DNA from 3 places in the Vreelandella sp. 21 genome. Region 2 is predicted to be linked to each of the others. Evidence: predicted binding sites of a transcription regulator. Region 2 holds the regulator's gene; each other region holds the start of a gene.

Region 1 (10,617 bases), 1.9 Mb from region 2:
CCCAGTGGCCGGAGGGAGTGTCCTTGCCGCTGGAGATCTCTTTGGCGTGGGCGTACGCACCTGTTAGCTGAGCTGGCAAGTTAACGCCTTCGGCGACGCTTCCCGTTGCATCGCGGTGGGCGTGGAACAGGCCTAGCGCCGCCATGTTGGGCAGTTTTAGGGGGCCTGAGCGCTCAGCGGTATCGGCGTTACCGCGGGCGCAGGCGGCAGCGATATGGCCCAGAGTGTCAGCACCCTGGTCGCCGAATTTATCAGCATCGGGGGCGCTACCGATCCCAAACGAATCAAGGACTAATACAATCGCACGACGCATTAGGCTTCTCCTCGGAAGGTGTCTTGAAGCAGTGTGTCCGCTGCGGCAGGCTCTTCGCTAAGGGTCATGGCGGCACGCAGCTGAGCAGCGGCACGCTTGGCCGCATCTTCACTGCGGGCGTGAACGATGGCTAACGGACGCTGGCTATCGACGCGGTCGCCAATCTCGACAATATCGCTAAAACCGACGCTGTGATCGACGCTAGCGTCGTTGCGCAGGCGGCCACCGCCTAGCTCGACCACGCTCATACCGACGGCTCGGGTGTCGATGCGCTGTACGATGCCACTCTGCTCGGGGTACACCGGCTGAATGACCGGTGCGGTGGCCAAGTAGCTATCTGAGCGTTCCATAAAGTCGGCGGGACCGCCCAGCTCGCGCACCATGCGGGCGAAGACTTCGGCTGCTGCACCCGAGGTGAGCGCTTTTTTCAGCTTAGTTAGGGCTTCTTCACGGTTGTTGACCAGTTTGCCAGCGATCAGCATTTCCACCGCCAGTTCGCGGGTGACCTGCATTACGCGGCTGTCGGCACGTTCGCCGCGCAGCAGGGCTAGGGTCTCGACGATTTCGACCGCATTACCTGCGCAGGGGGCCAACGGCTGGCTCATGTCGGTGAGCAGAGCCGTGGTTGGGGTGCCGGCTTGGGTTGCCACATTGGCGATGCTTTTGGCTAGCTCGCGGGATTTTTCCGGCGTGGGCATAAAGGCGCCGCTGCCAACCTTAACGTCCATCACTAAGGCATCTAAACCAGAGGCCAGTTTTTTACCCAGAATAGAGGCGGTAATCAGTGGAATGGACTCTACGGTGGCGGTCACATCACGCACGCCGTAAATGCGTTTATCGGCGGGGGCCAGATTGCCGGTTTGGCCGATAATCGCTACACCGGTGGATTTCACCACACTGCTAAAGCGTTCCGGCGCTGGGTAGGGGTCGTAACCGGGGATCGATTCCAGCTTGTCCAGCGTGCCGCCGGTGTGGCCAAGGCCACGACCTGAAATCATCGGCACAAAGGCGCCGCAAGCGGCGACCCAGGGGCCGAGCACCAACGACACTAAATCACCAACGCCGCCGGTAGAGTGTTTATCGACAATCGGGCCGGGCAGGTTGAGGGAGTCCCACTGCATGACATGGCCAGAGTCGCGGGTCGCCGTGGTCAGGGCGACGACTTCTTCACGGCTCATGCCGTTTAAGAACACCGCCATGGTGAAGGCGCCAATCTGGGCGTCGCTGATGCGATCATCGGCAATGCCCTGTACGAAGGCTTTGATCTCTTCCGCGGGTAGCGGCTGACTATCGCGCTTGAGGCGAATCAGTTCCTGGGGCAGGAGAGCGTGATGAGAAGCGGTAGATGACATTTAGTAGCCTCCGTTAGTAGTGGCGAGCGATGCGGTTTGTGGGGCGCCGCTTAGCGTATTCAATAAATTACCCAGCAGGCTGGAGGCACCAAACCGGAAGTGCTCAGGCGTTACCCACTGCGCGCCCATAATGTTCGTAGCAAGTGCTAGATACTCGGCGGCTTCTTCAGTGGTGCGCACGCCACCGGCGGCTTTAAACCCGACATCTTCACCGCTGGCTTTAATCGCGTTAAGCATGATCTCAGCGGCTTCCAGGGTGGCGTTTGTTTCGACCTTGCCTGTCGATGTTTTAATAAAGTCAGCGCCGCCTTCAATGGCCAGTTCACTGGCACGCTTGATAAGCGCGGGATCTTTGAGTTCGCCCGATTCAATGATGACTTTTAAGCGTGCTTGACCGGCGCAGGCGGCTTTACACATTTCGACCAGCTCTAGGCCGATTGCTTCATCGCCTGCCATCAATGCGCGGTAGGGGAAGACCACATCGACTTCATCGGCACCGGAAGCGACAGCGTCGCGGGTTTCACGGGCGGCACCCATGATGTCGTCACCACCATCTGGGAAGTTGGTAACCGTGGCAATTTTAACGTGGTCATTGAGCTTGTGAGCGGTTAGTGCACGCTGCGCGGTAACTACAAATTGCGGATAAACGCATACCGCTGCTGGGTTGCCAAAGGGTGTTTTAAGTTGCTGGCAGAGCGCTTCAATCGTGCTATCGGTGTCGCTGTCGTTCAGGCTCGTTAGATCCATGAGGGTGAGTGCTTGACGGGCAGCTTGGGTAAGTTGGGCTTGAGTGTGCTGAGAGGAGGCAGTCGCAGTCATGGAATTCTCGCAAATTAATAAAAGACAAAACGGGCCCTGCGTGAAAACAGCAGCGCCCGTTGCAAAGTGTCGTGCTTGCTGCGTTAAGCCGTGGCGCTACTCAACGCAATAAAGAAGCCTGCAATTGAGGCCGACATTAGGTTAGAGAGTGTACCGGCCAATACGGCCTTCACGCCAAAACGGGCAATCTCTTTGCGGCGTGTAGGGGCAATGCTGCCTAAGCCGCCCAACAAAATGGCAATGGATGACAGGTTGGCAAAGCCACATAGCGCAAAGGAAAGAATCGCCATGGTGTGCGGAGTCATCATTTGACCCGTGGCGGCCACCACCTGTTCCCCATCAATGTAGGGAGCCAAGTTGATAAAGGCGACAAACTCATTCACCACCAGTTTTTGACCGATAAACGAACCCGCCAGGGTGGCTTCTTCCCAAGGGACGCCAAGCAAGAAGGCAAGCGGCGCAAACAGCCAGCCAAGAATCAGTTCAAGGCTGAGTGATTCAAAGCCAAACCAACCGCCAACGCCGCCTAGAATACCGTTAATCAGGGCAATAAGCGCAATAAACGCGAGCAGCATGGCACCGACGTTGGCGGCAAGTTTCATGCCTGACGTAGCGCCCGCCGCGGCTGCATCCAAGACGTTGGCGGGTTTGTCTTCCTGCTCTTTAAGCTCTTCTTCTACTTTAGAAACGCTGTCGCTATCGGTCGCGTCTTGAGTTTCAGGCATGATGAGTTTGGCGAACAGGAGGCCGCCAGGTGCCGCCATAAACGAAGCGGCGACCAAGTATTCCATGGGAATACCCAAGGCGGCGTAGCCCGCCAGTACCGAACCAGCCACCGATGCCAGGCCACCGCACATCACTGCAAATAGCTGCGAAGGCGTCATGCGGGCGATAAATGGACGTACCACCAGCGGCGCTTCGGTTTGGCCAACAAAGATATTTGCCGTGGCAGAAAGCGATTCGGTGCGAGAAGTGCCGAGTGCTTTTTGCAGCGCGCCGCCTAAAATCCGAATGACCCACTGCATAATGCCTATGTAATAAAGCACTGCAATGAGTGATGAGAAAAAGATAATCACTGGCAGTACTTTTATGGCAAAAACAAAGCCGACGTTATCGACATCGGCTAAGCCGCCAAACAGAAAGCCGATGCCGTCATTGGCGTAGACCAATATTTGGCTAACGCCGGACGAAATGGCTTGCAGGACTGCTTGGCCAAAGGGCACATAAAGGACAAATGCACCAATACCCGCCTGGATGGCAAACGCGCCAAGCACGGTGCGCAGCCGAATTGATTTACGGTCGTAAGAGAAGATAAGTGCGATGGTTACCAGCGTAACCATGCCTACCAAGCTCATGATGAGAGTCATGTGGGTACCTTCCGAGCGTGTGAGGTGGAGCGATTACAGTAAGTTTAATTTTACTGAGTAAATCATCGCATTTTGGTAAGCGTTCGGGGTACCCAGCTTATTGTCTGAGTAGCGATACTGCACGCCAGTGGTAATTAGCTCAGAAGGATGCCACCACAAGCTAAGCGCGCCGTTGGTGCCTACGCTCCCCGCTTTATCACCTACGTAGTTTTGTTCCAGGTACTCATCGTCACGGCCAAAGGTTTGTTCATGCCAGTTGGTGACACTGAAGTTCTGGTTGAGTGCTGAGAAGTCATAACCTGCTACCCAACCCGCCATAAAGCCGTTCATGCCAGTGTAGCCGTCGCTCTGTACACGTGCTGCGCCAATAAACGGTTTGAACCATAGGCCGTTGTCGAACGTCGTGCGGTAGCCAAGGCCGAGAATTTGATCCTGCTCGCGAGCGTTGAAACCATAATCGCGGAAGTCGTACAGGTGCGCGTAGATCGATAGCGGGCTGTCGCCTAAATAAATATGCGAGGTGATTTTGCCTGCGGTACGAAAGTTGTCTTTACCACCGCTTGATTTGTCAAACTGATCGTTGGTTGGGTTCTCGAAATCGAAGAAACCGTAGAATTCGCCCCAGCTGTAACCTACGCCGCCTTCGATTTCGACAAACGTGAAGTCGCTTTTTGCTGCGTTACTAGCGGTACGCGCTTCAGTACCGTTAGACCAATCCAAGTAGTTCACCGAAACGTTGGCAAACGACCAAAGGGGCGTCGTTGGTGACGCGGGGGGGTCGTTGGCTAACGCAGGCGTAACCAGCGCAGAGCTAGCCAATAAAACGCCAGCGCCAAGCGTGACGAAAGAAGAGCGAGAAGGGTTTTGAGCAGTCATGGAAGCCTCAACAGGGTTGTTATGAGTCGTGTGGGCTGGCGTTGATGTTAAAATTATAACATTGAGTGTTATTTTTTTAACGTTGATTTGCAAGTATTACCCCATCAACGCTCTGTATATGTGATATGACTCTCAAATAGTCGAAGAGCAGCGTCTGACAGTGGAAATATAATGAGGGCTGGCTCAGCATAGGCTTTGGATACCCACTAACCGCTGATAACAAATAACGCCTGAACTTGGGATTAAAGGAGAGGTTTGCCATGAATGACCGAAGCGCTCAGCGTTTGGCAATGTTGCAAGAAGCGCTTGCCAGCGGGGGGACATTGCATTTGCGCGATGCTGCTGAGCTGTGCGGTGTTTCTGAAATGACGATCCGTCGGGACGTTACTACGCAGCCTTCGGTGATTAGCTTGTTGGGCGGTCGGTTGGTCATGGCAAACTATCCTGGTGTAACGCCGGTTTATGACTTGACTGAGCAACAGGCGAGCCATTATCAGATTAAGCACCGCCTCTGTCAGCGAGTTGCCAGCTTTATCGAAGACGGCGATACGCTATTCATTGACTGCGGTTCAACACTGATTCCTTTACTTAGTCAGTTAAGCCATTTCCGCGAGCTCACTGTGGTGACGTATGCCCTTAACGTGGCTAACTCAGTGGCCGCGTTGCCTAATGTGCGGTTAGTGCTGCTAGGGGGGCTGTTTTATGCCTCGTCACAATCGTTTGGTAGTGATGGTATGCGTGCTGCGATTGAGCGTTTAGGCATTAATAAAGCACTGATCTCTGCCGCAGGAGTGGACTGCGAACGTGGGGTTAGTTGTTTCCATTTTCATGAGGTGGCGCCAAAACAGGCTGCCATTGCGACGGCTATGCAGCGCCTGTTGATTGTTGATGCCAGCAAATTTGGTCTAGTGCGCCCAGCCTATTTTGCCGCGTTATCCGATTTCGATATTGTCGTGACCGACGATGAGCATGCACCGAAAGTACAAGATTGCCTTCCTCATGCATCACCCAGTGTGACAGTCGCTTAACATATTTTTGAGCATTCAGGGTGCGGCAAAGCGCCTCTTTCTGATTGATCCAGATCAATAGAAAATACTTTAGTCTTAGTTTATGCGCGCTTGGCGTGTGCTGGCTATGACTCGCTGCCAATCCCTTCGGTAGCGCATATTTTTCCCGGAGCAACGCATACGTACCTCACTGTTCTGGGAAAAGTATGGGGTGTTAGTTAGCGAGCTATTTAGCTGGCTATTCAGCTGGTCAAATAGCGCGCTGTTTTGGACAACTCTCTGACGAGATCACACCATGCAACGACATACCCTCTGGCGCAGGCGAGGCACATTCGTGCTCGTCATGTTGTGCCTGTTGTTAACGGGCTGCAGTTCTGCATTGTTGGATCCCAAAGGGCAGATTGGCGTTGAGCAACGCTCGCTAATACTGACCTCATTTGGGCTGATGCTAATTGTAGTTATTCCGGTGATAGTGATGACGCTGCTGTTTGGTTGGCGTTATCGGCGCAGCAATCGCAATGTTGCTAAATACCTACCCGACTGGGCGCACTCTAATGCGATTGAAGTCGCGGTATGGACAGTGCCCTGTTTAATCATCGCTGTCTTAGCGTTTCTTACCTGGAAAACCTCTCATAGTTTAGATCCCCATAAGCCCATCGAAAGCGATACCGCTGCAATGGAAATTCAAGTGGTAGCGCTGGACTGGAAATGGCTGTTCATCTACCCCGAGCAAGGCATTGCCAGTGTCAACGAGCTTGCCTTTCCTGTGGATACGCCGGTGCGTTTTCGAGTCAGCTCTGGCTCGGTGATGAATGCGTTCTTTATTCCGCGCTTAGGCAGCCAAATTTATGCCATGGCCGGTATGGATAACGATGTTCATCTAATTGCAGACGACGTCGGCGTTTATCCAGGCCGTTCCACTAATTACAGCGGTGCGGGCTTCTCAGGAATGACTTTCGATGCTCACGTTACCACCCCTGAAGACTTTGAGACGTGGGTTGAAAACGTGCGGGCTGCCAATGAAACCCTGTCCTATCCCGAACGCTATAGCGATTTAGCCAAACCGAGTGAATACCACCCGGTCGAGTACTTCTCTGAGGTGTCTCCGGCGCTTTATACGTCGATTCTGACCAGCTTTCATACCGGTGGCAGCGGGCACGGTGGTCATGGCGACCATGCTAATCACATCGAAGACGTCAGTGATACTGACGATAGCCACGGCGAGTCTGGCGAGCTAGAAAGCGCAGGCGCTACCCATCATCAGGCCGCGTTTGGCCACGTTACCAATCAGCATGCTAGTGAGGATCACGCGATGAGCGGCCATCCCACAAGCGTTGAAGCGGGGGGTTAAGCATGTTTGGAAAACTGACGTTAGAGTCGATTCCGTATCACGAACCGATCATCATGATCGTTGCCGCCATAATGGCGATTGGCGGTGCTGCGCTTATCGGCGCATTAACTTATTACCGAAAGTGGGGCTGGCTGTGGAGCGAGTGGTTTACCTCCGTTGACCACAAAAAGCTCGGTATTATGTATTTTGTGGTTGCCTTGGTGATGCTGCTACGCGGCTTTGCCGATGCCATTATGATGCGTACCCAGTTGGCTATGGCTGCTGGCGGGGCCGCGGGTTACCTCCCTCCTGAACACTATGATCAGATCTTTACCGCCCATGGCGTGATTATGATCTTTTTCGTTGCGATGCCCATGGTCATCGGCTTGATGAATCTGGTGGTGCCGCTGCAAATTGGCGCCCGCGACGTTGCTTTTCCTTTCCTGAATAACCTGAGTTTTTGGCTGTTCGCGGTGTCCGCGATTCTGGTTAATATTTCACTAGTAGTAGGAGAGTTCGCCAAAACGGGTTGGCTCGCTTATGCGCCGCTTTCGGGGATAGAGTTTAGCCCTGGTGTGGGGGTCGATTATTGGATATGGGCGTTACAAATATCCGGCATAGGTACGACGCTCACCGGGATTAATTTCTTTGTCACGATCCTGAAAATGCGCACCAAAGGCATGACCATGTTCCGCATGCCTATTTTTACCTGGACATCGCTTTGTGCCAACGTCCTGATTATTGCCTCTTTCCCGATTCTTACCGCGACTATCGCGCTGTTAACCCTAGACCGCTACTTCGGCATGCACTTCTTCACCAATGATTTTGGCGGCAATATGATGATGTACGTCAACCTCATCTGGGCCTGGGGCCATCCGGAAGTGTACATCCTGATCCTGCCAGCCTTTGGCGTGTTCTCTGAAGTGATCGCGACCTTCGCCCGCAAGCGTTTGTTTGGTTACACCACCATGGTATGGGCCACAGTGGCGATCACGCTGCTGTCGTTTATTGTCTGGTTGCACCACTTCTTCACCATGGGGGCTGGCGCTAACGTCAACGCCTTCTTCGGCATTATGACGATGATTATTGCCATTCCTACCGGGGTGAAAGTATTCAACTGGCTGTTCACTATCTTCCGCGGCAGCCTGGAACTGACCTCGCCGGTGCTATGGACCTTAGGCTTTATTATTACTTTCACCTTAGGCGGTATGACCGGCGTGATGCTGGCGCTACCCGCTGCCAACTTTGTACTGCATAACAGCCTGTTCGTGATTGCCCACTTCCACAACGTGATTATTGGTGGCGTGGTGTTTGGCATGATGGCGGGCTTAACGTACTGGTTCCCCAAAGCATTCGGTTTCACGCTTAGCGAGAAGTGGGGCAAGCGTTCATTCTGGTGCTGGTTTATTGGCTTCTATGTCGCCTTTATGCCGCTCTATGTGTTGAGCTTCTTTGGTGCGGTGCGCCGCATGCAGTCCTATGCCAACCCAGAGTGGCAGTCGTGGATGATCCTGGCCTGGGTAGGTGCCGTCATCATCATGATGGGCATTGCCTGCACCATTATTCAGTTCTGGGTGAGCATTCGTGATCGCAAGCTGAATGCCGATGTGACTGGCGACCCATGGGATGGCCGTACATTGGAGTGGTCAACTTCATCACCTGCACCGTTCTACAACTTTGCCCGTTTGCCTGAGGTTGGCGATATCGACAGTTTCTGGTCGCAAAAACAGCGTAGCAATGAGCAGTTGGATGAAGCGCCTTATACCGATATCCACATGCCTCGTAATACCGTGGCAGGGCCGATCATTAGTTTGTTTGCCCTGGTACTTGGTTTTGCACTGGTATGGCATATCTGGTGGCTAGCCGCGGTGGGTGCGCTTGGCGTAGTCATCAGCTTCCTAGCGCGTGTTTTCAACGATGATATCGACTACTACGTACCCGCCGCAGAAGTGGCGCGGATTGAGCGTGAGCACCAGCAGCGCAAAACCGCACCGCCCGCCAGTGACTCAACTGATAGTAAGCAGACAAACTATGCGGAGGCGCGAGCGTAATGGCTACCGATACTCTACATCATGGCGCAACGTCTGAGCCCCATGAACACCATGATGCCAGCGGCACCAAAGTATTTGGCTTTTGGGTCTATCTAATGAGCGATCTGGTGATCTTCGGGTCACTGTTTGCTACCTACGCCGTGCTCATGAAGGGCACGGCGGGCGGCCCGACGGCGGCAGATATTTTCGAGCTGCCTTTCGTACTAGTCGAAACCTTCTTGCTGCTATTTAGTAGCTTTACTTTCGGCATGGGCGTGTTGGCTATGAATGCTGAGCGCATTGGCCAGATAAAGGCGTGGTTAGCGATAACTTTCCTGCTGGGCGCGGCGTTTGTTGGCATGGAAGTTTATGAGTTCCAGCACTTGATTCATCAAGGGTATGGACCCGATCAGAGTGCGTTTCTCTCGTCGTTTTTCACCCTGGTGGGCACTCACGGGCTGCACGTGACCGTTGGTTTGGTATGGATTCTCGTCATGTTGGTGCAGCTTTCTACCAAAGGGCTAACACCGATGACTCGCCCCAGAATTCTGTGCCTAAGCCTATTCTGGCACTTTTTGGATATCGTCTGGATCTGTGTTTTCTCGTTCGTTTATTTAATGGGAGTGCTGTGAGATGAGCCATTCTTCATCTAATTCAACTTCTTCCCATGGCAGCGTTAAATCGTATGTGACTGGGCTTCTGCTATCTTTAGTGCTAACCGTGATTCCATTCGCGGTCGTTATGAGCGGTGCGCTAAGCATCGCCACGACGGTGGTCGTTATCGCAGTAACAGCCGTGCTGCAGATTTTGGTTCAGCTGGTCATGTTTATGCATATGAACACCAACGCCGACGAAGGGTGGAACGTGATGTCTTTCGTTTTCACGCTGACGATACTTGTCTTGGTGGTAGGGGGCTCTTTATGGATCATGCAGCATCTGCATCTCAACATGATGATCGGTTAACGGTGGTGCCTAGCCGTTGGCGTGACCTGCTCGCGCTAACAAAGCCAGGCATTATTGGCGGCAATCTCATTGCGACCTTAGGCGGTTATTTTTTAGCCGCCCACGGTACTTTTGATTGGGTCACATTTAGTACGGTCATGTTGGGTATTGCACTGGTCATTGCGTCTGGCTGCGCCTGTAATAACGTTATTGACCGTGATATTGATGCTTTGATGGCGCGTACGCGCCATCGCCCTCTGGCCAAAGGACGTATCTCTATTACTCAAGCATTAGGCGTTTCGGCGCTGCTTGGGGTAGCGGGCGTGGTGTGTTTGGCGCTGGGCACCAACGGCTTAACCGTGGCATTAGCGGTGATCGGCTGGGGCGTTTACGTTGGGGTGTACAGCCTTTATATGAAGCGGCACTCTGAATACGGCACGTTGGTGGGCAGCCTTTCTGGAGCGATGCCGCCGGTTGTTGGTTACTGTGCGGTGACGGGGCAGTTTGATAGCGGTGCTTTCATGCTACTGGTCATCTTCTGCCTTTGGCAGATGCCGCATTCGTATGCCATTGCGATTTTT
Region 2 (10,617 bases):
ACCACACTGCCTCCACCAGGCACAGGCCAGTGGCTTTTACTCAGTGAAAACAGCGCACCACGTGCCTGGTTCAAGCTACACGATGGCATTCGTGAAGATGCGGCTCAAACCGTTGCCGCACTTCAAGCCCGTGGATTGGAAGTAGAACTACTTTCTGGTGACACGCAAGAAGCGGTAGAGAGCTTGGCAGAACAGCTCAATATTACCACGTGGCACGCTGGCAAATCGCCTGAGGGCAAGCTGGCACGACTACGTGAGTTACAAGCCAGCGGTGAGCGTGTCGTGATGATCGGTGACGGTATCAATGATGTGCCGGTATTGGCTGGCGCTGACGTCGCCATTGCCATGAATGGCGCCACAGACCTTGCCCGAACCCGCGCCGACGCGATATTGCTCAGTCCACGCCTAATGCGTATTTTTGAGGCGATTGATATTTCCTGCGCCACACGCCGCATTATGCGCCAAAATATGCTGTGGTCGGTTTGCTACAATTTTTCGGCACTGCCTTTAGCAGCAATGGGCTTAATTCCCCCCTGGCTCGCTGCGATTGGCATGTCGCTAAGCTCCCTGATTGTGGTAGGTAACGCGCTGCGTCTCACTCGCTGGCGTACCCCGCCCGCCCCTCAGATTGCCCTATCAACACCGGTGACGGCATGACGATTTTATACTTACTGATTCCACTTTCACTCACTCTTCTGGGTCTCGCGGTGTGGGCGTTTTTCTGGGCCGTGAAGCACGACCAGTTTGACGATTTAGAAGGGCCAGCCCACCGCATCCTATTCGACGACGATGAGAATGATTTGTCTCCCGAGCAGCGTGCAGCGCGTAAAAAAAGCGGGTCCTCTTCTCAAGATAACCAAGAGCCGCCCGCATGAATCCGACGGGACTCGATTTACCGCCCCTACTAGCCGCATTTGTATTTGGCTTAATGGGCGGCGCCCATTGTATCGGCATGTGTGGCGGCATTATGAGCGCGCTGACCTTTGCCGTACCACCTAGCATGCGACACCCTGCCCGAATGGGCGGGCTGCTGATTAGCTATAACGCCGGACGCATTCTCAGCTATATGGTGGCGGGTGCTATTGTTGCTGCACTTGGCACACTTATCTCGCTTTCACCGTCTGCACGTGTTGCATTGCAGGCTTTCGCCGCATTGATGCTCATCTTAATGGCACTCTATATCGCCAACTGGTGGAAAGGACTGCTGAAAGTAGAAGCGGTGGGAAGGCACCTTTGGCGTTATATAGAGCCAGTGGGAAGACGCCTGATGCCTGTCGTCCATCTTCCTCAAGCCTTCGCCCTAGGGACACTGTGGGGCTGGCTGCCCTGTGGGCTGGTTTACTCCATGCTAGCCTGGAGCTTAGCGATTGCAGACCCACTCGATGGCGCGCTTTTAATGGGGGCTTTTGGCCTGGGTACACTCCCTGCTCTGCTGGCAACAGGACTTGCAGCACAGCAGTTAAGCCATTTAATTCGCCACCCTGCCACTCGCAGCGTCGCCGCACTGTCGATTATAAGTTTCGCCCTTTGGCAGCTATGGACGCTTATTCCTCTAACAGCGCATTAGTCAGACCCTCCTATAGTTTGATATAGCTCAACGCATTCCAAGTGACACCGACGTAGCATGCCGAGAGAACACTGAGCGACGGCGCTCAGTCACTCCTTTTGTTTACTTCTCACTTCGGAGCGCTCGCCATGCCCGTTCATGCCACTGCTGCCTTCTCACCTACCAACACTGATGTGTCTGGGGCTAATGCCTGGAATGAAACGCTGCTGCGTCGCTATGACAAAAGTGGCCCACGTTACACGTCCTACCCGACAGCTCTAGCGTTTCATGAGCAGTTTAGTGCCGATGACTTTACTCAGGCGCTAGCGCGCAGTAACGAGAGCCACCGCCCGCTATCACTGTATGTACATGTACCCTTTTGTCGAAAAATTTGCTTCTACTGCGCTTGCAATAAAATCGCAACGAAGAATACCGCCCTTGCAGAACCTTACCTTTCTCGGCTAGATCGAGAAATGGTGCTCACTGCCCGCCATTTAGACACTTCACGCCCGGTGCAACAGTTACACTGGGGTGGTGGTACGCCCACATTTCTAACCTTGGCACAGATGGGGGACCTAATTGACCGCCTAGATGCCCGTTTTGGTTTATCTAGCTCAGCCGATCGCGATTACGCTATTGAAATAGATCCTCGTGAAGCAGACGTATTTACGTTGCGCCATCTACAGTCTCTCGGCTTTAATCGACTAAGCCTTGGTGTACAGGATTTAAATCCGCAGGTACAAAAAGCCATCAACCGAGTACAACCCCGGGTACTCACCGAAACGTTGATGGAAGAAGCACACCGTCTTGGTTTTCGCTCACTCAATCTTGATTTGATTTATGGACTGCCATTTCAAACCGAAAAAAGCTTTGCCGAGACGCTAAGTCAAGTCATCGAACTAAACCCGGCACGGCTGTCCGTATTTAATTATGCGCACATGCCCACCCGCTTTGCGCCACAGCGACGCATTAACGAAACGGATCTTCCCAGCGCTGATGAAAAGCTGGCTATTTTGCATACCACCATAGAAATGCTGACTAACGCAGGCTATGTGCATATTGGCATGGATCACTTTGCACGACCTGACGATAGTCTAGCGATTGCTCAGCGCAACGGCACACTGCAACGAAACTTTCAGGGCTACTCTAGCCATGCACAGTGCGATTTAGTTGGCTTAGGCGTATCCGCTATATCACGGGTTGACGACGTTTACGCACAAAACCCGACCCAGCTTAACCAATATGAAGCAGCCTTAGATCAAGGTAAGCTGGCAACCGTTAAAGGATTAAGGTTAAATAAGGACGACCTAATACGAAGAGACGTGATTGAACGGCTAATGTGCGACATGCATATTGATCTAGCGGCAGTTGGAAAGCGTTGGCACATCGATGCTAGTGACTATTTTTCCACCGCAATTGAGCAATTGAAGACAGCTGAGCAAGACGGCTTAATCACTCGCCATCAGCAAGTTATTAGCGCCACCCCCACTGGGCGGCTGCTGATTCGTCATTTAGCGATGGCCTTTGATGCTCGCCTAACTGACCAATCTACTCAGCGCTACTCTAAGATTGTATAAGCTTCTTGAGACGTCTTGCCTCTGGGCCTATGATGGCTAACGAGAAAGGGAGAATGATATGCCACACCCCGCCAGCCAACGACGCTCACTGCTGCAAGAGGCGCGCTGCCAGACCTGTAGCCTAAGCTCGCTGTGTCTACCGCTCGCCTTAGAGCTTGAGGACATGAGCCAGTTTGATGCCATCATTCGCCGCCGCGCACCGCTCAAAAAAGGCGAGCCCCTGTTTCGCCAGGGTGATCACTTCACCAGTGTGTATGCCGTCCGCTCAGGCAGCCTGAAACAGGTGACCAGCGAAGGGAACGGCAATGATCAGCTGACAAATTTCTACCTTCCCAGCGAACTAGTAGGATTGGACGGAATTGATGAAGAGCACTACCCCGGTAGCGTCATTGCACTGGAAACCACTACGGTGTGTGAAATCCCATTTGACCGTTTGGACCTGCTTTCCGAAGAACTGCCCGAACTACGTGGCCAGCTTTATCGGAGCATGAGCAAAGAATTGCGAGATGACCGGCGCATGATGCGCTTGCTATCCCGCAAGACGGCCGATCAACGACTAGCAAGCTTTTTAGTCACCCTTTCAGACCGTTTTCGCCGCCGTGGATACTCGCCTTATAGCTTCAGACTCTCCATGTCCCGCGCCGACATCGGCAATTACTTAGGCTTGGCGGTAGAAACGGTCAGCCGTATTCTTAGCCGCTTTCAACAGCAAGAGGTGGTGGCTGTTTCAGGGCGCGAGGTTAATATTTTAAATATGCGGCGCCTCATCACGCTAGCTGAAGAGGAAGAACAGTCGGCTAGTCCACGCTAAGCGCCTGAATACGCCCTTCCATCAACGCCGCTTGTTTGGCTTCAAGGCCAGCAAAGTCAAATAAACGGCGGTCTGCTAGCTGGGAAGGCGCTACATTGGTCACTGCTTTAAACATGCTTTCTAGACGTCCTGGGTGTTTTTTATCCCACTCAGCCAACATATCTTTGACGACTTGACGCTGGAGATTGGGCTGAGAGCCACATAAGTTGCAGGGAATAATCGGGAATTCCATTAGTCGAGAAAACTCTGCAATATCAGCCTCTTTGCAGTAGGCAAGAGGGCGAATGACAATATTCTTGCCATCGTCAGATAAAAGCTTGGGAGGCATTGCTTTCAAAGTGCCACCAAAGAACATGTTAAGAAATAACGTTTCTAAAATATCTTCACGATGATGCCCTAGGGCAATTTTCGTTGCCCCAATTTCCTCGGCAAACCCATAGAGAGAGCCACGTCTTAGTCGTGAGCAGAGCGCGCAGGTCGTTTTTCCTTCTGGGGTTTTCTCTTTCACCACCGAGTAGGTGTCACGCTCTAGAATGTGGTATTCAACCCCCACTTTATCTAGGTACTGGGGCAGCACATGCTCCGGGAAGCCTGGCTGTTTTTGATCCATATTGACGGCGACCAGAGAGAAGTTAACCGGCGCGTTGCGCTGCAGGTTAAGCAGTATCTCCAGCATCGTATAGCTATCTTTGCCGCCAGACAGGCACACCATCACCTTGTCACCTTCACCAATCATTTGATAATCAATGATGGCGTTGCCAACCTCTCGCCGTAAGCGCTTTTGTAGCTTATTAAATTCACGCTTTTGTTTAGCGGCGTGATGCTCGGATGGTGTCTGTGCGCTATTAACAGCAGGACTGTCAACAGAAACAGTATCAGGCGCTGCGGGGTCAAAATAGTCAGGTTGTAGCATGGTGTAGGCACTGCCGATGGTAGAAGAAGCAGCGGGCATTCTAACAAGACTCACCACGTCCACCCAAGATAAACCCGTGGATTCATCCCATGAGGGTAGTAACGACTACCCCTGCTGGGCGATCTCGCGCTGCAAACGCAGATATAAAAGCGCGCTTGCGGTTGCATCCCCAAGCACTCCCATCCATTGAAGAGCGGGGATTTGCCAACGAGCGAGCGCTTCGGTTAGGCGGCCACTTGTCCCACACTGTGGATGTAAGCGACGCAGTTGGCGATAGTGTAGCTTTCCAACATCGACCTGGGCATTGGGCAAACCAAATCCCAACCCTGCTTTAAACAAAAGATTTAGGTGTTCCACCGAGCGCCCTAACTCCCAGCCAATTAGCGGCCGATTACCGATGAATTCAGCCAGCGCCCCAAGATGCTCAGCGTTCGGCGCCAGCACCGTATCCGTCGCATACAGCTGATGATGTCGCCGCAGCGCAGGGGCGTTGTTGTTCTGCTCTTCTGCCAGGGTAGCCACCCAGGCTCGGCTGGTCTGTACTCTCCCTGGGCTTAAGACAACAGCAGCGACGCTGACCACCGGCGCTTGGCCTGGGCTAACCTGGCAGGCAAGCGCCACCATTTCTTCCCCCATGTAGGGCTGAAACAGCCATGCGTAGGGGGAATCTGCCCAACGTCGACGGTCGCTTTCGCGCTGCATTAATGTACGCAGCGAGCCACTGAGCAGTGACATATGCCGGTCTAACAAGCGCATTCCGCTCACGAATACTCCAAATGATAACGATGGGAGAGCCGCTGCTTAAAATCTTTTACGATATGCAGCGCCTCACGCAACAGGTCACGCTCAAGGGACGAGAGTTCTTGCACCACAACACGGTTACCACGCTGCTGAGTCGACGCTTCTGCTGTCTGCAACTGCTGCTTTAAACGTAGTTCGGTAAACAGCGCCAGCGCCTCGCCCAGGTCGTCAGCAAAACGGCGATCAAGACGACCATCTTCTGCTAAAGCGTCCAGGCGATCTAAGGTGGAAGTGGCATTAATGCGTCGCTCGAGGGCCATTGTGCGCACCCCATGAACAATAGGAAAAATACCGCCTTTTTTAATATCGATCCCATGCTGAGGCTTTTTTAAGGAGCCAAATAGCGTTAGCGGTGTTGAGAAACGCAGCGCAGCACGCGCAAAGTAAGACAGCAATAGCTCATCCCGTGAGCAGCGTTCAAACAGCTCTGCACGCACGCTGTCTAGCAATTGCGGATTACCAGCCACACCATGGGCATCCAGCAAAATCGCCAGCTTCATTAGGCTGTCGCCATCTCTTGCACTCACCCATTTAGCAATGTTGTTTTTCCATTGCGACACAGTGCCAACCCATTCAGGATTAGACACCATGATATTACCTGGGCATGGTGGGTAGCCGAGCTGAATCAGCGTTTGGGTAAGCACATTCATGTCTTCGGCAAGCGAAGGCCATTGGTTGTCATCGGCTAAAATCAGGCCATTATCTTGATCTGTTTTAAGAATTTGTTCACCGCGCCCTTCGCTCCCCATCACCATTAGGCAACTTTGGGAGTGATACTGCTCAGGAATAACAAATGACCACGCTTTATTGATAATTCGGCCATTCAACGCGGCCAGTAGGTCCATGGCAAAACGTAGCTTGACCCCTTGCGCCATAAGCGCATTCACCAATTCTGGCGTGCGTTGACTGGCAGCCGCCAATGCTTCTAAGCTATTCGCCTGTTCTACCTGCAGACTAACGACATAGCTACGGCTCGAAAAATAGCTAAGGACATCCGTTAGCTCCACCACCCCTTTCAGGGCGCCCTGTTCCATAACCACTACCCGCGTTACTTTATGCCGCGTCATCAGCACGAGCGCTTCAAATAAGTATTGATGGGGGGTAACGGTCACCAACGAGAAATGGGCCACATCCTCAACGGGCGCTGTATGTTCATAGTTATTCAGCACGACACCATTGAGCAAATCGGTTTTAGTGACAATGCCAAACTCGCCCTGGGTTTTGACGAGCAAACTATCTGCATGGCTATCGTTGAGCTGACGCACCGCGCTGGCAATATCTGTCGATGCATCCATGATAAGAGGTTCACGCATACATTCGCTGACTTTAGCCAACATAAAACCGGCCATGGTCACGCCACCTTCGGCACGCTTTTCAGTCATTAATCGCGCTTTGTGAGATAGCGACTGCTTGAAGAAATTTTCGAAGTCAGGATGATGACGGCATAGTTTTATAAATAGCGCCTTCGGCATCACATAGCACAAGCACTCTTGTTCAGCCTGGAAGCGATAGCGGCTTTTACCGTTCAGAATACTAATGGCACCAAACAGGTCACCAGCTGTGTAGTGCCCAATCCGTGCACTAGACGCTGGCAGGGTAGGATCCAGCTCAGCAACTTCGCCCTTGTGAATCAAAAATACCGATTCACCCGCTTGCCCCATCTCGATAATAATTTCATCACGATCAAAATAGGCGATGTCCATACCACGACGAACGTGGTCACGCCCTTCATCATCAATTAATGTGAAGGGCAATTGGGAAAGATCAACGTCAATCATGAGTGACCCCAGTTAATCGCGATGAAGAACACAATGGCTTAAGGTTTGATTGCTTTTTAACCAGCGCCTTTATTATACCTTTTGCTATACCGCTAACGTCGCAAAGACGTTTGTTTAGCGACCAAAGTAGCGACACGAACTAGCAAACTTGACCACTTAATATACCACCTATTAAAAGTAGCAAACATTGCTTTTAAGCGATCCATAGACCATCGTCCTATCACTCAGACATGAAAGCCAAAAAAACTTCAAAAACAAGTATTTATTTTCAAAAATAAACATCACAATACGTACTGAAAGCTCATTGATACCAAAGTCTGGGATTTATTTTTTGCAATTATTGCCCACTATTAACAACGGGCTATACAGGATGTTCACGTGGCACTTGTTAAACACTTATCAAGGCACTGAAGAAAACCTTGCCAAACCATTAACCAGCAGAGCAACTTAACCAACAAGGTGATATGCGTCTAATCGCACTAAATCATCGCAGACAACTAAAAGAGCGGTTTTCTATGAAGGATTGCCCTAATGGATCACACGCTATCCTGAGTTAACTTTCCAACCCTAAAAATCACAACTGGAGAGCACCACAATGGCAGATGACAAATCCAATGCTGCTGAATACTGGAAAGCCAACGTCCGCTTAATCTTTGGATGCTTGGCCGTTTGGGCGTTCGTTTCTTATGGATGTGCCATTCTCTTTCGTCCGCTGCTAGCGGGCATTCCCGTTGGTGGGACTGACTTGGGCTTTTGGTTCGCTCAACAGGGCTCCATCCTCACCTTCATCGTACTGATCTTCTTCTATGCCTGGAGAATGAACAAACTCGATGCAAAATTCGGCCTTGGGGAGTAAGCCAGTATGAGCCAGTTTGCCATTAACCTATTGTTTGTCGGCGCGTCGTTTGCGCTCTATATCGGGATTGCGATATGGGCACGAGCCGGGTCGACCAAAGACTTCTACGTTGCCGGTGGCGGCGTTCACCCTATCACCAACGGTATGGCGACTGCCGCTGACTGGATGTCAGCTGCATCGTTTATTTCAATGGCCGGTCTGCTAGCGTCTGGCGGATACGCTAACTCCACCTTCTTGATGGGCTGGACAGGTGGTTACGTTATCCTGGCAATGCTGCTAGCGCCTTACCTGCGTAAGTTTGGCAAGTTTACAGTGCCCGACTTTATTGGTGACCGTTTCTACAGCAACACTGCGCGCTTCGTCGCGATTGTGTGTTTAATCGTTGCCTCTGTTACTTACGTTATCGGTCAAATGACCGGTGCTGGCGTTGCTTTCTCGCGCTTCTTGGAAGTGAGCAACACCTGGGGTATCTGGATCGCAGCGCTGATTGTGTTCCTGTATGCCGTTTTTGGCGGCATGAAAGGTATTACCTACACGCAGGTCGCTCAGTACGTAGTGCTTATCATCGCCTATACTATTCCGGCGGTGTTCATTGCCATGCAACTAACCGGCAACCCGATTCCGATGTTCGGTATGTTCAGTACTCATACGGAGTCTGGTATTCCGCTACTGACCAAGCTGGATGAAGTGGTCAATGCACTTGGTTTCCGCGACTATACCGCCGACGTCGATAATAAGCTGAACATGGTGCTGTTTACTCTGTCGCTAATGGTGGGTACTGCTGGTTTACCCCACGTCATTATTCGCTTTTTCACTGTGCCGAAAGTTGCTGATGCGCGCTGGTCCGCTGGTTGGGCACTTGTATTCATTGCACTGCTGTACCTCACCGCTCCTGCGGTTGGTTCCATGGCGCGTCTAAACTTGGCTACCACCGTCTATCCCGAGATGGCAGGACAAGTAGAGAATTACGAAGAAGCCGCCCGCAATCCGATTCTCTATGAAGATCGTCCTGAGTGGGTGCGCACGTGGGAAGAAACTGGGCTTATCGCCTTCAACGATCTCAACAATGACGGCCGCATCCAAATGTACAATGATGCTACCGACTATTCTGATCGTGGCTGGGAAGGTAACGAGCTGACCGTTAATAACGACATTCTCGTATTAGCAAACCCAGAAATTGCTAACCTACCGGGTTGGGTTATCGGCCTGATTGCAGCAGGCGGTATTGCTGCGGCTCTCTCAACAGCGGCTGGCCTACTATTGGCTATCTCGTCAGCCATTAGTCATGACTTGATCAAAACAATGATCAATCCGAAAATCTCTGAAAAGGGTGAAATGCTGGCAGCACGCATCTCAATGGGCGGCGCAATTCTTCTGGCTACCTACCTCGGGCTTAACCCACCCGGGTTCGCAGCACAGACGGTTGCACTTGCCTTTGGTATCGCGGGTGCCTCACTGTTCCCAGCGCTGATGATGGGCATTTTCTCCAAGCGCATGAACAGCAAAGGCGCGATTTGCGGCATGCTTGCAGGTCTGATCTGCACCCTGCTCTATATCTTCACCTATCTCGGCTGGTTCTTCGTCCCTGGCACCAACATGCTGGCTAACACGCCAGACAACTGGATCCTGGGCATTTCACCACTCTCCTTCGGTGCAATAGGCGCGATGATCAACTTTGCAACTGCGTTTGCTGTCTCTAGCGCAACGGAAGAGCCTCCGCAGGAGATTCAAGACCTGGTAGAAAGCGTTCGCTACCCGAAAGGTGCTGGTGTCGCGGTCGACCACTAAGTCATAATCGGCTCCTCCTCTTTGGCACACTGCCATTAGATTCGGAATCGATACTTCTCATCGGGCTTCCTTAGGGGAGCCCGATGTCATTTAGAAAGGATATTTTATGATTTGGCATCTTGTTGCCGCTGTATTTGCCGGGCTTGCCGCCGCAGGGATAGGCCTATTACTTAGAACGCTTAGCCGTAAACGGCTGCCTAAATGGATCGTGCCCGTTTTTGGTGGCCTGGGTATGCTTGGGTATCAGGTCTCAACCGAATACAGCTGGTTTGAACACAAGCGCTCTCAACTACCTGAAACTGCCATCGTCATTTCCAGCGATACGTCTAGCGCCGTGTGGCGACCATGGACCTTTGTGTTTCCGATGACGACTAAATTCAGCATCGTTGATAGCGACAATGTGCGCGCTCGTCACATTGACGATGAGTTAATTGCTGAATTTATTCTCTATCAATTCGAACGCCGCCATACCGATATACTGACCACTCAGCCTTATGTCTTGAACTGCGCTCACCGCGAGATAGTCCCCCTGAATACAGAGACGGGC
Region 3 (10,617 bases), 1.7 Mb from region 2:
TCTTCGGCATGCAAAGCAGAGGTGCGCGCGCCAGTATCGGCTTTGCAGCAAAGGTGAAGCCCTAATTCAGGTAACGTCACCATTTCACGGCGGCCGATGACTGCTTTGGCCTGATAGGGTAATTCCTTCACGGCATACTCCTGGCAAATGAAGGTTTGTCATCAAGAAATGAGTCGATCTAGCGTCTCATAAATAAATAGCTAGCTTCTAGCTTGGTTAATCAACGCACTTAGCCTTAGCTGAATCGCGGAATCAGGCGGCGCGTCGCGTAGTGTCAGCATAACCAATAGGCGAAGTCTGGGAATCAGTGCAAGGTCACGTACGACTGCATTAAAGTTAGTGCGTTTGTCTTCTGCTAAACGCTGTAAAAGCAGTGGTAAACGTTCAGCGTCTTCTAACAATAACCACCCGCGGCCAGCAATGGCTGCGATAATATCTGGGCCGCAAGCAACAGGGTCATTTAACAGGCTTGAGTACCATTGGCCGACATCTGCTGATGGAGTGCAGCCCACGGCGCGCACGCAGGCGCACAGGGTTTCTACGTCACCATCAATGGCTGCTTGCTCTCCACGCGCCCGTAATGCACTTACCAGCGGCTCTGCAAGAGGCCTATGCTCCAGGCAATAGCACAGCGAGTGAGCGACACTAGTGGGCAACTGGGGAAGGCGCAGCGCTAGCGCTTCTGATGTGGGTAAGTCGAGGCGTACCACATAATCAGCGATGCCTTGTAATCCCAGTGCTTGCCAGTCAATAGTCTGCTGGCCACTAAGATAGGCCTCGACAGGCTCTAAGTGTTGGCTAGCGGCAAGCTCTAATGCATAAGTGGCCTGAGCATTAAGCATTGCTTGAAAAGTAATATCAGGCGAAAAAGCGAGCGGATTATCCTTCATTAGGTGATCCACGTCAGCAGTTTCTGCCTGGCCTAGCGGTTTATTTTCTAGCTGCGCCGCATTTCTCCCAAGGGTTTCGAGCAAGCGATTAATAAAACCGTCTCGTTGGGCGGGGGAGAGCTTGCCTTGTTCGTCTAGCGGCAGCGCCAAAAACCAGATGGCTGGTTCAGGCATGTCACCCATGCGAAATACTACGCCAAGGCGTGCCTGCTGTTGCCAGGGTTCCGGCCAGGCTATCTCGCCATTTTCGAATGCACGCAGTGTTTCTCGTGGGCAGTCCGTTACTCGTCGTCCCATATGATAGAGGGAAACGTCCGCGCCGCTACGTGTAAAAAACTCATCAAGTGTCTGGATTGGTTGCATGACATCCTTCCGCATTTCAAGCCTGCACTCTACCTTGCTGATGTGTCACTGTCAGCCGCAAACGCTGATTAATCCGTGCTTTATTATCAAAATGGTTAAAAATTGCACAACGTGGCGTAACCCGCATGAGAGTAACAGTAGCGACATCTTTCCATAGTTTATCCACAGCCTCTTGCAGGTTTTCTGTGAATCTGTGAATAAGACACAAACTCTGTCAGACGGTTGGCAACTTACCCACAGTGCTGGGATAATAGAGCTTTACTGATTCAAATGGAAAAGGTGCTTATGAGCGTCCATCAACAGCTTCAAACCGCGCTTCTTGAGCTTGAAGCCACTATGAAGGCCGCTAACTTATGGCGTATGACAACGCCTGATATTTCAGCATTTAATAGCCAGCAACCCTTCTGTATCGACACGATGTCGCTGCCTCAGTGGATTCGATTTGTCTTTATCGCTCGATTAAATGCACTGATTGATGCCCAGGCCACCATGCCTGCCAAGTGCGATGTAGCGCCGGCAGTGGCTGCTTACCTAATGCAGGAAAAAGTTCGTGCCAGTGACCAGCTACTGGTTGTTCGAGCCGTTGAAAAGATAGATCGGCTAGTTACCGAAAGCTAGGTCGCGCTAATACGAGGAGCTGAAGCCTAGTGTGATGAGGGTGTCAGCAAAGACAATGCCCAGCACCGCAAGCATCGGGACTGGGCATTTTTCATGCGATTATACGGCTAGCACAGCCGTAGCGGTGTTAGAACCGATAGCTTAAGCCTGCCATAACCACTAAGGGATCAATCTCTACCGTGCCTGCAGCGGCACCGTTAATGGTCGCGTCAGTATCGATGTCGATATACCACGCTGCTGCGTTAAGTGCCCAGTTCTCATCGATAAGTAAATCGATACCCACTTGAGCTGCGGCCCCCCAGGAGTCGTCCAGCTCCAGTTCGCCAATGGCTAGCTCTTCATCAGAGAAAAAGGTGTAGTTAATACCTGCGCCGACATAAGGCTGTACGCGCGCATCAGTGCCACCTAGTGGGTAGTACTGGAGCGTTAGAGTTGGCGGAAGGTGTTTGGTAGAGGCAAGGTTATCACCGTTCAGGGCAATATCGTGCTCAAACGGCAGAGCTGCCAGTAACTCGATGCCCATTTTGTCGTGGAAGCGGTAGCCCAGGGTAAATGCGAAATCGGTTTTGTCCTGAACATCAACCGTGAACGCGCCTCCGGCTAATGAACCGTTGTCGCTTTTTGGCTCCACTTTGGCAACACCCACGCGAGTAAAGAAATCGCCAGCGCCGTAAGCTAAAACTTGGCCGCTTGCCATCAATGTGGCTGCTGCAAGTCCAGTGGTGAGCAGTGTTGAAAGAGAGTTATGGCGCATAGCGTCGCTCCTGACCATTAATGTGAGTCTTTGCAGTGAGTGGTTAACGTGAACCGTTGTTCGACATGATCGCGAACCATGTAAAGAGTGTATCGGGTAGAGGAGGGCAGGTTATTGACCTGGGGCAAAGAGTGGAGCTCCGCCGCTAAATAATGGGCTTATAAAAGAGGCCATCAGAAGTGAAAGAGGCCTTCCCGTGGCATGGGAAGGCCTCAATGATCAACTAATTGTTTAATTAAGCTGAGTGTGTAATTGACGCTCGTCTAGCGATCAATATGCTGATATTCACCCGCATCGGCAGTTATGCTACTAACCACCAAGATGGCAATAAAGGCAGCGATGAAGCCTGGGATGATCTCGTACACGCCGGGGCCACCCATAAATTCTCCGTTCCAGCCTAATGCAATCCAAATCATGACGGTAGCCGCGCCCACTACCATGCCTGCAATGGCGCCAGCTCCGTTCGTGCGAGACCACATTAGCGACAGAATGATCAGCGGGCCAAATGCTGCGCCAAAGCCAGCCCAGGCGTTACTTACTAGCCCAAGAACTTGGGAGTCTGGATTTGACGCAATCACAGCGGCCACCAGACCAACCAGTACGACACAGATTCGACCCACCTTTACGCACTCTTTATCGGTTGCTTCCTTTCTGAGGAACAGGCGATAGAAGTCTTCGGTCAATGAAGACGACGATACTAACAATTGGCTGGAAATGGTGCTCATAATCGCAGCAAGCAGTGCCGCATAGAGGAAGCCGGTGACCAGCGGGTGGAATAGCAGGTTCGCCAGAATGATGAAGATCGTTTCTGGATCCTCGATATCCATGCCGTTGCGGACTGCATAAGCCCGGCCAAACAGACCTAGAGAGACCGCGCCAATCAGGGAAATAAGCATCCAGCTCATGCCGATATTACGGGCAGTAGGCACATCTTTCAGCGTCCGGATGGCCATAAAGCGCACAATGATATGTGGTTGACCGAAATATCCCAGTCCCCAGGTAACCGCAGAGAGCCAGCCAATAAAGGTCAGCCCTGACGTCCAGGATAGCAGGGTGGGGTCGACTTCATTTAGCGTCTGTGATGCTTGGGAGAACCCGCCACCGCCTTCGCCAAATAGCACCACTGCAGGCATGATTACTAGCGCCAGCATCATGATACAGCCTTGCACGAAGTCGGTCATACTCACGGCCAGAAAGCCGCCAACAACGGTATAGACAAGTACCACACCAAGTGTAATGAGGATGCCTACAGCATAGTCGCTCATGCCGCCGATGTTAAAAATACCGGCAAACGCGCTTTCAAACAGTTTGCCCCCAGCGACTAGGCCCGATGCCGTGTAAACCGCGAAAAAGATGACGATAACGATAGCAGACACCGTGCGCAGTGAAAGCGCACGTGTCGGAAAGCGGTTTGCCAAAAAGGCTGGAATGGTAATCGCATTACCGTAGTGAACCGTCTGTTCACGCAGTCGGGGGGCGACCAGAGTCCAATTGAAGAACGCACCCACCAGAAGGCCAATGCCGATCCAGGCGGATCCCAAGCCGGAAACAAACATTGCGCCGGGCAACCCAAGCAGCAGCCAGCCGCTCATGTCCGAAGCGCCAGCCGACAGAGCTGCTACTTGTGGACTGAGGCCACGTCCCCCCAGCATGTAATCTTCTGATGAAGATGTCGCTTTGCGCATGGCATAAATGCCGATGGCGATCATGAGCGCAAAGTAGGCAAAAAGACTAATCCAAACACCGATAGCCATGAAAGTTCTCCAATTTGTCAGGACGGAGCTAGCTCCGACAGGTTAGCGCGCTTGCCGTGCAGAACCGCTAGTAGCACGCATGTTTAACTCCGCTTCTTATTCGTGTAGCAAGGCGCTACCGCTTGGTCCTCGATATTCCTTGCTAGGGAAGCGCCTGCACTGGCCGCCTCCCGGCAACACGATGTTATTGTCGTCTAAGTTTAGTTGAGAAGCATGACGTCGACAAAGCCAGCGGGCCTATTCGGCCGTTGCCAGCAAGCTGGCGTTGCCACCCGCTGCGGTCGTATCGATGCACAGATGACGTTCCACCACGTAGCGATCTGGTGAAATGGTCTGAGTCTCGAGCGGCACGATGGCACCGTCGCGCTTAGCGAGTGCTATCCGCAGTTCATGCGTCCAATTACTTTTGCCAGCCGCGGCGACGGCGGCGATCCCTTGAACCTCGCTTAGTGTATCTGCTGTGATGCTACCGTCGAGCCCAATCACGGGCGCGCCAGCGTCGACCAGCGGCTGGACGGCTTGAGCTGCGCCTGGTGCGATCACTACTGCCGTACAGCCCGCGCCAAGCGCCTGTACTGCTTGGGCAGCGGCGATATCCAGCGTTGGCCCAAGGCACAGAACAGCGCCTTTTGGATACATCGCCAAGCGGTTGCTTTCCCCTGTGGGTCCTGGAAGCGTCTGCGGTGTCATGTCGAGGGCCGCTGTCTCGTTAAGGGCCTTGCGGATCACACCGCCTTTGCCGGAGAGTGCCTTGCGGAGTACCTCGATTCGATTAGGTCGTACCGCCCAGTTCCGCGCATCTAGCCTATCTAAAGCCGATTGAAGGTCGCTGAGTGAGATGGTTTTCCCCTCAGGAGCCTTGTGGTGCTCGGCGGTGGCAGTGCGGCGGAAGCGAGTGACATAGAGCGGGCCACCGGCCTTGGGCCCGGTGCCCGAAAGGCCTTCGCCCCCGAATGGTTGGGAGCCGACAATGGCGCCGATTTGGTTACGATTAACATAAACGTTGCCGACATGGATGCGCTCGACGATTTGCTGCACACGATCATCGATGCGGGTATGCAGGCCGAAGGTCAGTCCGTAGCCTTTGCCATTGATGTCGTCGACCACGTTGTCGATGTCTCGCGCCTTGAAAGTAGCCACGTGTAGAACCGGGCCGAATATCTCGCGTTCGAGATCTGCAATGCCCCCAACCTCAATGACCGCGGGGGTGACGAAAGTGCCGGTTTCTGGTGCGGACAGTTTCTTCAACACCTTACCTGTCTTCTCGTGCGCTGCTACGTAGTCGCTTATCTCGGCTTGGGCGTCGGCGTCGATCACTGGTGAGACGTCAGTGTCAGTATTCCAAGGATCGCCGATGGTGAGCGAGTCCATGGCGCCATAAAGCATGTTGAGCAACCGGTCGCGCGCCTCTTCCTGCACATACAGCATGCGTAGCGCTGAACAACGCTGCCCAGCCGATTGGAAGGAGGAGATTAAGATATCGCGGACTGCCTGCTCGGTCAGCGCCGTAGAGTCCACAATCATCGAGTTGAGGCCGCCGGTTTCAGCAACCAGTATCGCATCGGGTCCTGCGTTCTGCGCCAGGGCTTTGTGGATAATCTGTGCCACGGGGGTCGAGCCAGTGAAGCAGACACCAGCGATACGTGGATCGCTAGTCAGCGGGCCACCCACCGTGGGCCCATCGCCAGGCAGCAGTTGAAGTGCTGCTTCTGGAAGGCCAGCCTCACGCATCAACTCGACGGCGCGGGCGGCGATCAGCGGCGTTTGCTCGGCGGGTTTGGCAAGTACCGCGTTGCCAGCCACCAAGGCTGCGGCGATCTGCCCGGTGGTGATGGCCAGTGGGAAGTTCCAAGGGCTGATGCAGACGAAGATACCGCGGGCGCTACCGGGTTCTTCCGCTTCCAGCCGCTCACCCTCATTGGCGTAGTAGCGTAGGAAATCCACCGCTTCGCGCACTTCAGCGATGCCATCAAACATCATCTTACCGGCTTCGCGGGTGGTGATCACGGTCAGCTCAGCGATATGTTCTTCATAGAGATCCGCGGTACGACGGAGCACTTCGGCACGCTCGGCCACAGGACGTGCTGACCACTCACGAAAACCTTCCTCTGCAGCGTCGAGAGCGGCCGCTACCTCCTCAGGGGTGGCCTCATGCACCTTGCCGATAATACGCGAGCTGTCGGCGGGAGAGACTGCATCGCGAGCTGGGCCTTGGGGAGCAGGATTTCCCACTAGCATGGGGCCTGCTGTCCAGGTCCTGTCAGCAAAGGTTTCCCGCGCATTAAGCAGAGGCAGGATCGAGGCGGGTTCGTTGATACGATAACCCTTGGAGTTCTTGCGATCTGGCGCAAACAGCTCGCCGGGCTGACGGATTAACGGGCTTGAGATGGCGTCGCCAAGCTGTTTAAACCCTTCAACTGGATCCCTTGATACTTCGCTCGGGGGAATCGAGCTATCCACCACCTGGTTGACGAACGAGGAGTTAGCGCCATTCTCTAGTAGGCGACGCACCAGGTAGGCCAGCAGGTCGCGGTGAGCGCCGACCGGGGCGTAGATGCGGCAGTGCGTGCCCTCAGCCTCTTTAACGATGTGGTGCAGCGATTCGCCCATGCCATGCAGGCGCTGAAATTCGTAGCTGTCCTTGTCATCGCCTGCCATGGCCACGACGGCGGCGCAGGTATGGGCATTGTGTGTGGCGAACTGTGGATAGATGCGGTCGCGCCGGTCGAGCAGCATCTGAGCGCAGGCCATGTAGCTGACATCGGTATTGACCTTGCGGGTGAAGACCGGGAAGGTTTTAACGCCCATCTCCTGGGAGAGCTTGATTTCGGAATCCCAGTAGGCGCCCTTGACCAAACGCACCATGATCTTGCGGCCGAACCGCTCGGCAAGTTCGTAAAGTGTCTCTATCACCGGCGCGGCGCGGCGCCCGTAGGCTTGTACAACGACCCCGAAGCCGTCCCATCCATTGAGGCTGGGGTCGGACATCAGTGCCTCGATCACGTCGAGTGACAGATCCAGTCGATCCTGTTCTTCTGCATCGATATTGAAACCGATATTGGCTTTGGCCGCTTGTTTTACCAGTTCCAACGCACGGGGTACGAGCTCTGCCATTACCGTGTCACGGTGGGTGTACTCATAACGCGGATGTAGGGCTGATAGTTTCACCGAGATACCAGGACTCCCACGTACATCGCCCTTGGCTTGTTTGGCGATTGCAGTGATCGCCTTGGCATAAGCCTCATGATAGCGGACGGCATCCTCATCTGTGCGAGCCGCCTCGCCAAGCATGTCGTAAGAGTAGGTGTAGCCCTGTTTCTCAAGCTCGCGGGCATTCTTCATGCCTTCTTCGATGGTCTGGCCGAGTACGAACTGGCGGCCGAGAATCTTCATCGACTGACCAACCGCCTTTCGCACTACCGGCTCGCCCATGCGGCGTACTAGGCCACGTAGCGCCCGGGTTGGGCCCTTGGGATCCTCTTCCAGTACTTTACCGGTTAGCAACAGCGCCCAGGTCGAGGCATTAACCATCGATGAGGACGATTTTCCCAGGTGCGCGCCCCAGTCGGACGGCTCGATTTTATCGTGGATCAGGTCGTCGATGGTTTCCGCATCAGGCACGCGCAGCAGGGCTTCTGCCAGGCACATCAGGCCGACGCCCTCGGTGGTTGAGAGGCCGTACTCAGCGAGGAACGCCTCCATCATCGAGGGAGACCTTTCTTTGCGCACACGCTCCACGTAGTTGGCACCGGCGGCAGCAACTTTGCGTCGGTCATCCTCTGATAGCTTGATGCGTTCGATCAGCTCATGCAGCACCGCTGCTTCATCGGCGTCATAGTTGCTGCGGATGCGTGAGCGAAGATCGCTCACGTCGCTATGCAAATTAAGATTAGCTTTGTTCATGATGGGTCTCTCCTTGCAAGCCGACACATAGCGTAGATGTATCGACTTAGATCTTTTACTTTTAATGGCTCACTAGCGATCAATACCTGAGACTTTTCGTCAGACGCTATTTGCCCCATTCACTCATCGCCTAGTGCCAGAAGCGACGCGTTGCCACCCAGTGCGGCGGTGTTGTTGGTGATCGTTTTTTCAGTCACAAAGCGTTGTAGATAATGCGGGCCACCCGCTTTGGGGCCAGTGCCAGAGAGGCCCTGTCCACCAAAGGGTTGAACACCAACCACCGCGCCGATAATGTTGCGGTTGATATACACGTTGCCCACTCGTATTTTCTGCGCTATTTCAGCGGCAAATGACTCATTGCGGCTGTGCACCCCAAAGGTTAGGCCATATCCGCGACCATTAATGTCATTGATTACGCGGTCAATGTCGCGAGACTTATAACGGACAATGTGCAGAATGGGGCCAAACTGCTCCCGGGTAAGCGAGTCAATGCTGTCGATGACAAAGGCGGTGGGCGCGACGAAGGTGCCATGTTGGGTTTGTTCTGCCGCCATCGGTGTTTCCGCGACTAAGCGATTTTCACTCCTCAGCTTTTCTATATGCGCCATTAGACCTTTACGTGCGTCGTCATCAATCACCGGGCCCACATCGGTGCCTAAATCTCGTGGATCACCAATACGTAGCTCGTTCATAGCGCCTTTTAGAATTTCAATGACGCGGTCGGCAATATCGTCTTGTAAGTAAAGAATTCGGAGCGCGGAACAACGCTGACCGGCACTTTGGAACGCAGATTGAATCACATCGACAACGACCTGTTCAGGCAACGCAGTAGAGTCGACAATCATGGCGTTCATGCCGCCCGTTTCGGCAATTAGCGTTGGCAGCGGTGCATTTTCGCGGACTGCAAGAGCGCGGTTGATTATCTGCGCTGTATCAGTGCCGCCGGTGAATACAACACCCGTAATGCGTGGGTCAGAGGTTAAGACGCTACCTACTGTGGGGCCGTCGCCAGGCAGTAACTGAACCACATCACGCGGCATGCCCGCTTCGTAAAGCAACTCAATAACGCGGTGAGCAACGATCGAGGTTTGCTCTGCTGGCTTGGCGAGTACGGTGTTGCCAGCAACGGCGGCGGCGACAACCTGACCGCAGAAGATTGCTACTGGGAAGTTCCAAGGGCTGATTGCCGCGAATACCCCCTTACCACTCATCATCAAGCGGTTGGATTCACCGGTAGGGCCTGGCAGTTCAATCGGCTGACCAAAGGCTTCTTCAGCGCGCATGGCATAGTAGCGGCAGAAATCGACAGCTTCCTTGATCTCGTCGACACCATCGGTGAGTAACTTACCGCCTTCTCGTGAACAGAGCGTCATCAGCTCTGCCATGTGCTCTTCCATCAAGTCGGCTAAGCGGCGGAGAATATCAGCGCGCTCGGTTACCGGAGTCGTTTCCCAGCGTGGGAACGCTTGCCAGGCTGCATCGAGTGCTTTGGCGGCCTGCTCCTTGCTAGTCCACTGAATGCTGCCCACGGTTTTGCGACGGTCAAAAGGCGAGGTGACTGGGTGGATATTCATGGCATCGTCGGCAACATCAAAGGCCAGCAAAGGTTTTGCCAGGTACTGCTTATCCATAAACGAGCCCATCTTGTCCATTAACGGATAGAAGTGGCTGCGAATATTAAGATTGACCCCGCGAGAGTTGCGGCGTTTTGGCCCATAGATATCTTTCGGCAGCGGAATGCGCTTATTGGCAAACGTTTTATGCTGACGAAGCGTTTCAATTGGGTGTTGGCACAATGACTCTACAGGGACTTCTGGATCGACAATTTGGTGAACGAAAGAGGAGTTCGCGCCATTTTCAAGCAGGCGACGTACCAGGTAGGGCAGTAGGTCTTTATGGGCACCAACTGGGGCATAAATTCGGCAGTAAGTGCCTTTTGGCGCGCGTGCTAGGGCTGCGTCATAAAGGGCTTCGCCCATGCCATGTAAGCGCTGGAATTCAAACGGGCGGCTATCTTGATTGGCGAGTTCAAGAATCGTCGTGACGGTGTGGGCGTTGTGCGTTGCGAACTGAGGGAAAATACGCCCACGCGTATCATTGGATAGCAGGAACTGTGCGCAGGCCAAGTAAGCTACGTCTGTACATGCTTTACGGGTAAATACAGGATAACCATCTACCCCCAGCTGTTGGGACTCCTTGATTTCGCTATCCCAATAAGCGCCTTTAACCAAACGTAGCGGAATTTCGTCGCCTTGTTGTTCAGCCAGACGGTTAATGAAGTGAAGTACCGGCAACGCACGTTTCGAATATGCCTGAACGACAAGGCCAAAGTGCC

Evidence for each region. The regulator FNR, encoded in region 2, switches genes on or off when oxygen is low (the NO sensors DNR and NnrR bind a similar motif). The targets are predictions, from matches to a motif close to TTGATNTANATCAA.
Region 1: a site for FNR is predicted at 5,800-5,813, ahead of cyoA (ubiquinol oxidase subunit II). Genes of this name have one in related genera too.
Region 3: a site for FNR is predicted at 2,740-2,753, ahead of ACN06F_RS06450 (OmpW/AlkL family protein). Genes of this name have one in related genera too.

Annotation. Positions count from the first base shown of each region.
Region 1 is NZ_CP194673.1:962,657-973,273, forward strand. It holds gene ACN06F_RS04420 (phosphopentomutase) at 1-313, opposite strand, end outside; gene deoA (thymidine phosphorylase) at 313-1,665, opposite strand; gene deoC (deoxyribose-phosphate aldolase) at 1,666-2,484, opposite strand; gene ACN06F_RS04435 (NupC/NupG family nucleoside CNT transporter) at 2,568-3,851, opposite strand; gene ACN06F_RS04440 (outer membrane protein OmpK) at 3,885-4,727, opposite strand; gene ACN06F_RS04445 (DeoR/GlpR family DNA-binding transcription regulator) at 4,988-5,755, shown strand; gene cyoA (ubiquinol oxidase subunit II) at 6,030-7,085, shown strand; gene cyoB (cytochrome o ubiquinol oxidase subunit I) at 7,088-9,115, shown strand; gene cyoC (cytochrome o ubiquinol oxidase subunit III) at 9,115-9,726, shown strand; gene cyoD (cytochrome o ubiquinol oxidase subunit IV) at 9,728-10,057, shown strand; gene cyoE (heme o synthase) at 10,015-10,617, shown strand, end outside.
Region 2 is NZ_CP194673.1:3,123,381-3,133,997, forward strand. It holds gene ACN06F_RS14395 (heavy metal translocating P-type ATPase) at 1-657, shown strand, start outside; gene ccoS (cbb3-type cytochrome oxidase assembly protein CcoS) at 654-875, shown strand; gene ACN06F_RS14405 (sulfite exporter TauE/SafE family protein) at 872-1,567, shown strand; gene hemN (oxygen-independent coproporphyrinogen III oxidase) at 1,696-3,123, shown strand; gene fnr (fumarate/nitrate reduction transcriptional regulator Fnr) at 3,182-3,934, shown strand; gene ttcA (tRNA 2-thiocytidine(32) synthetase TtcA) at 3,921-4,886, opposite strand; gene ACN06F_RS14425 (DNA polymerase III subunit epsilon) at 4,953-5,603, opposite strand; gene ACN06F_RS14430 (putative nucleotidyltransferase substrate binding domain-containing protein) at 5,609-7,426, opposite strand; gene ACN06F_RS14435 (DUF4212 domain-containing protein) at 8,022-8,282, shown strand; gene ACN06F_RS14440 (sodium:solute symporter family protein) at 8,289-10,070, shown strand; gene ACN06F_RS14445 (hypothetical protein) at 10,177-10,617, shown strand, end outside.
Region 3 is NZ_CP194673.1:1,385,916-1,396,532, forward strand. It holds gene ACN06F_RS06435 (ATP-dependent zinc protease family protein) at 1-131, opposite strand, end outside; gene ACN06F_RS06440 (DUF3549 family protein) at 201-1,253, opposite strand; gene ACN06F_RS06445 (YqcC family protein) at 1,539-1,871, shown strand; gene ACN06F_RS06450 (OmpW/AlkL family protein) at 1,999-2,625, opposite strand; gene putP (sodium/proline symporter PutP) at 2,889-4,379, opposite strand; gene putA (bifunctional proline dehydrogenase/L-glutamate gamma-semialdehyde dehydrogenase PutA) at 4,617-8,282, opposite strand; gene putA (bifunctional proline dehydrogenase/L-glutamate gamma-semialdehyde dehydrogenase PutA) at 8,402-10,617, opposite strand, start outside.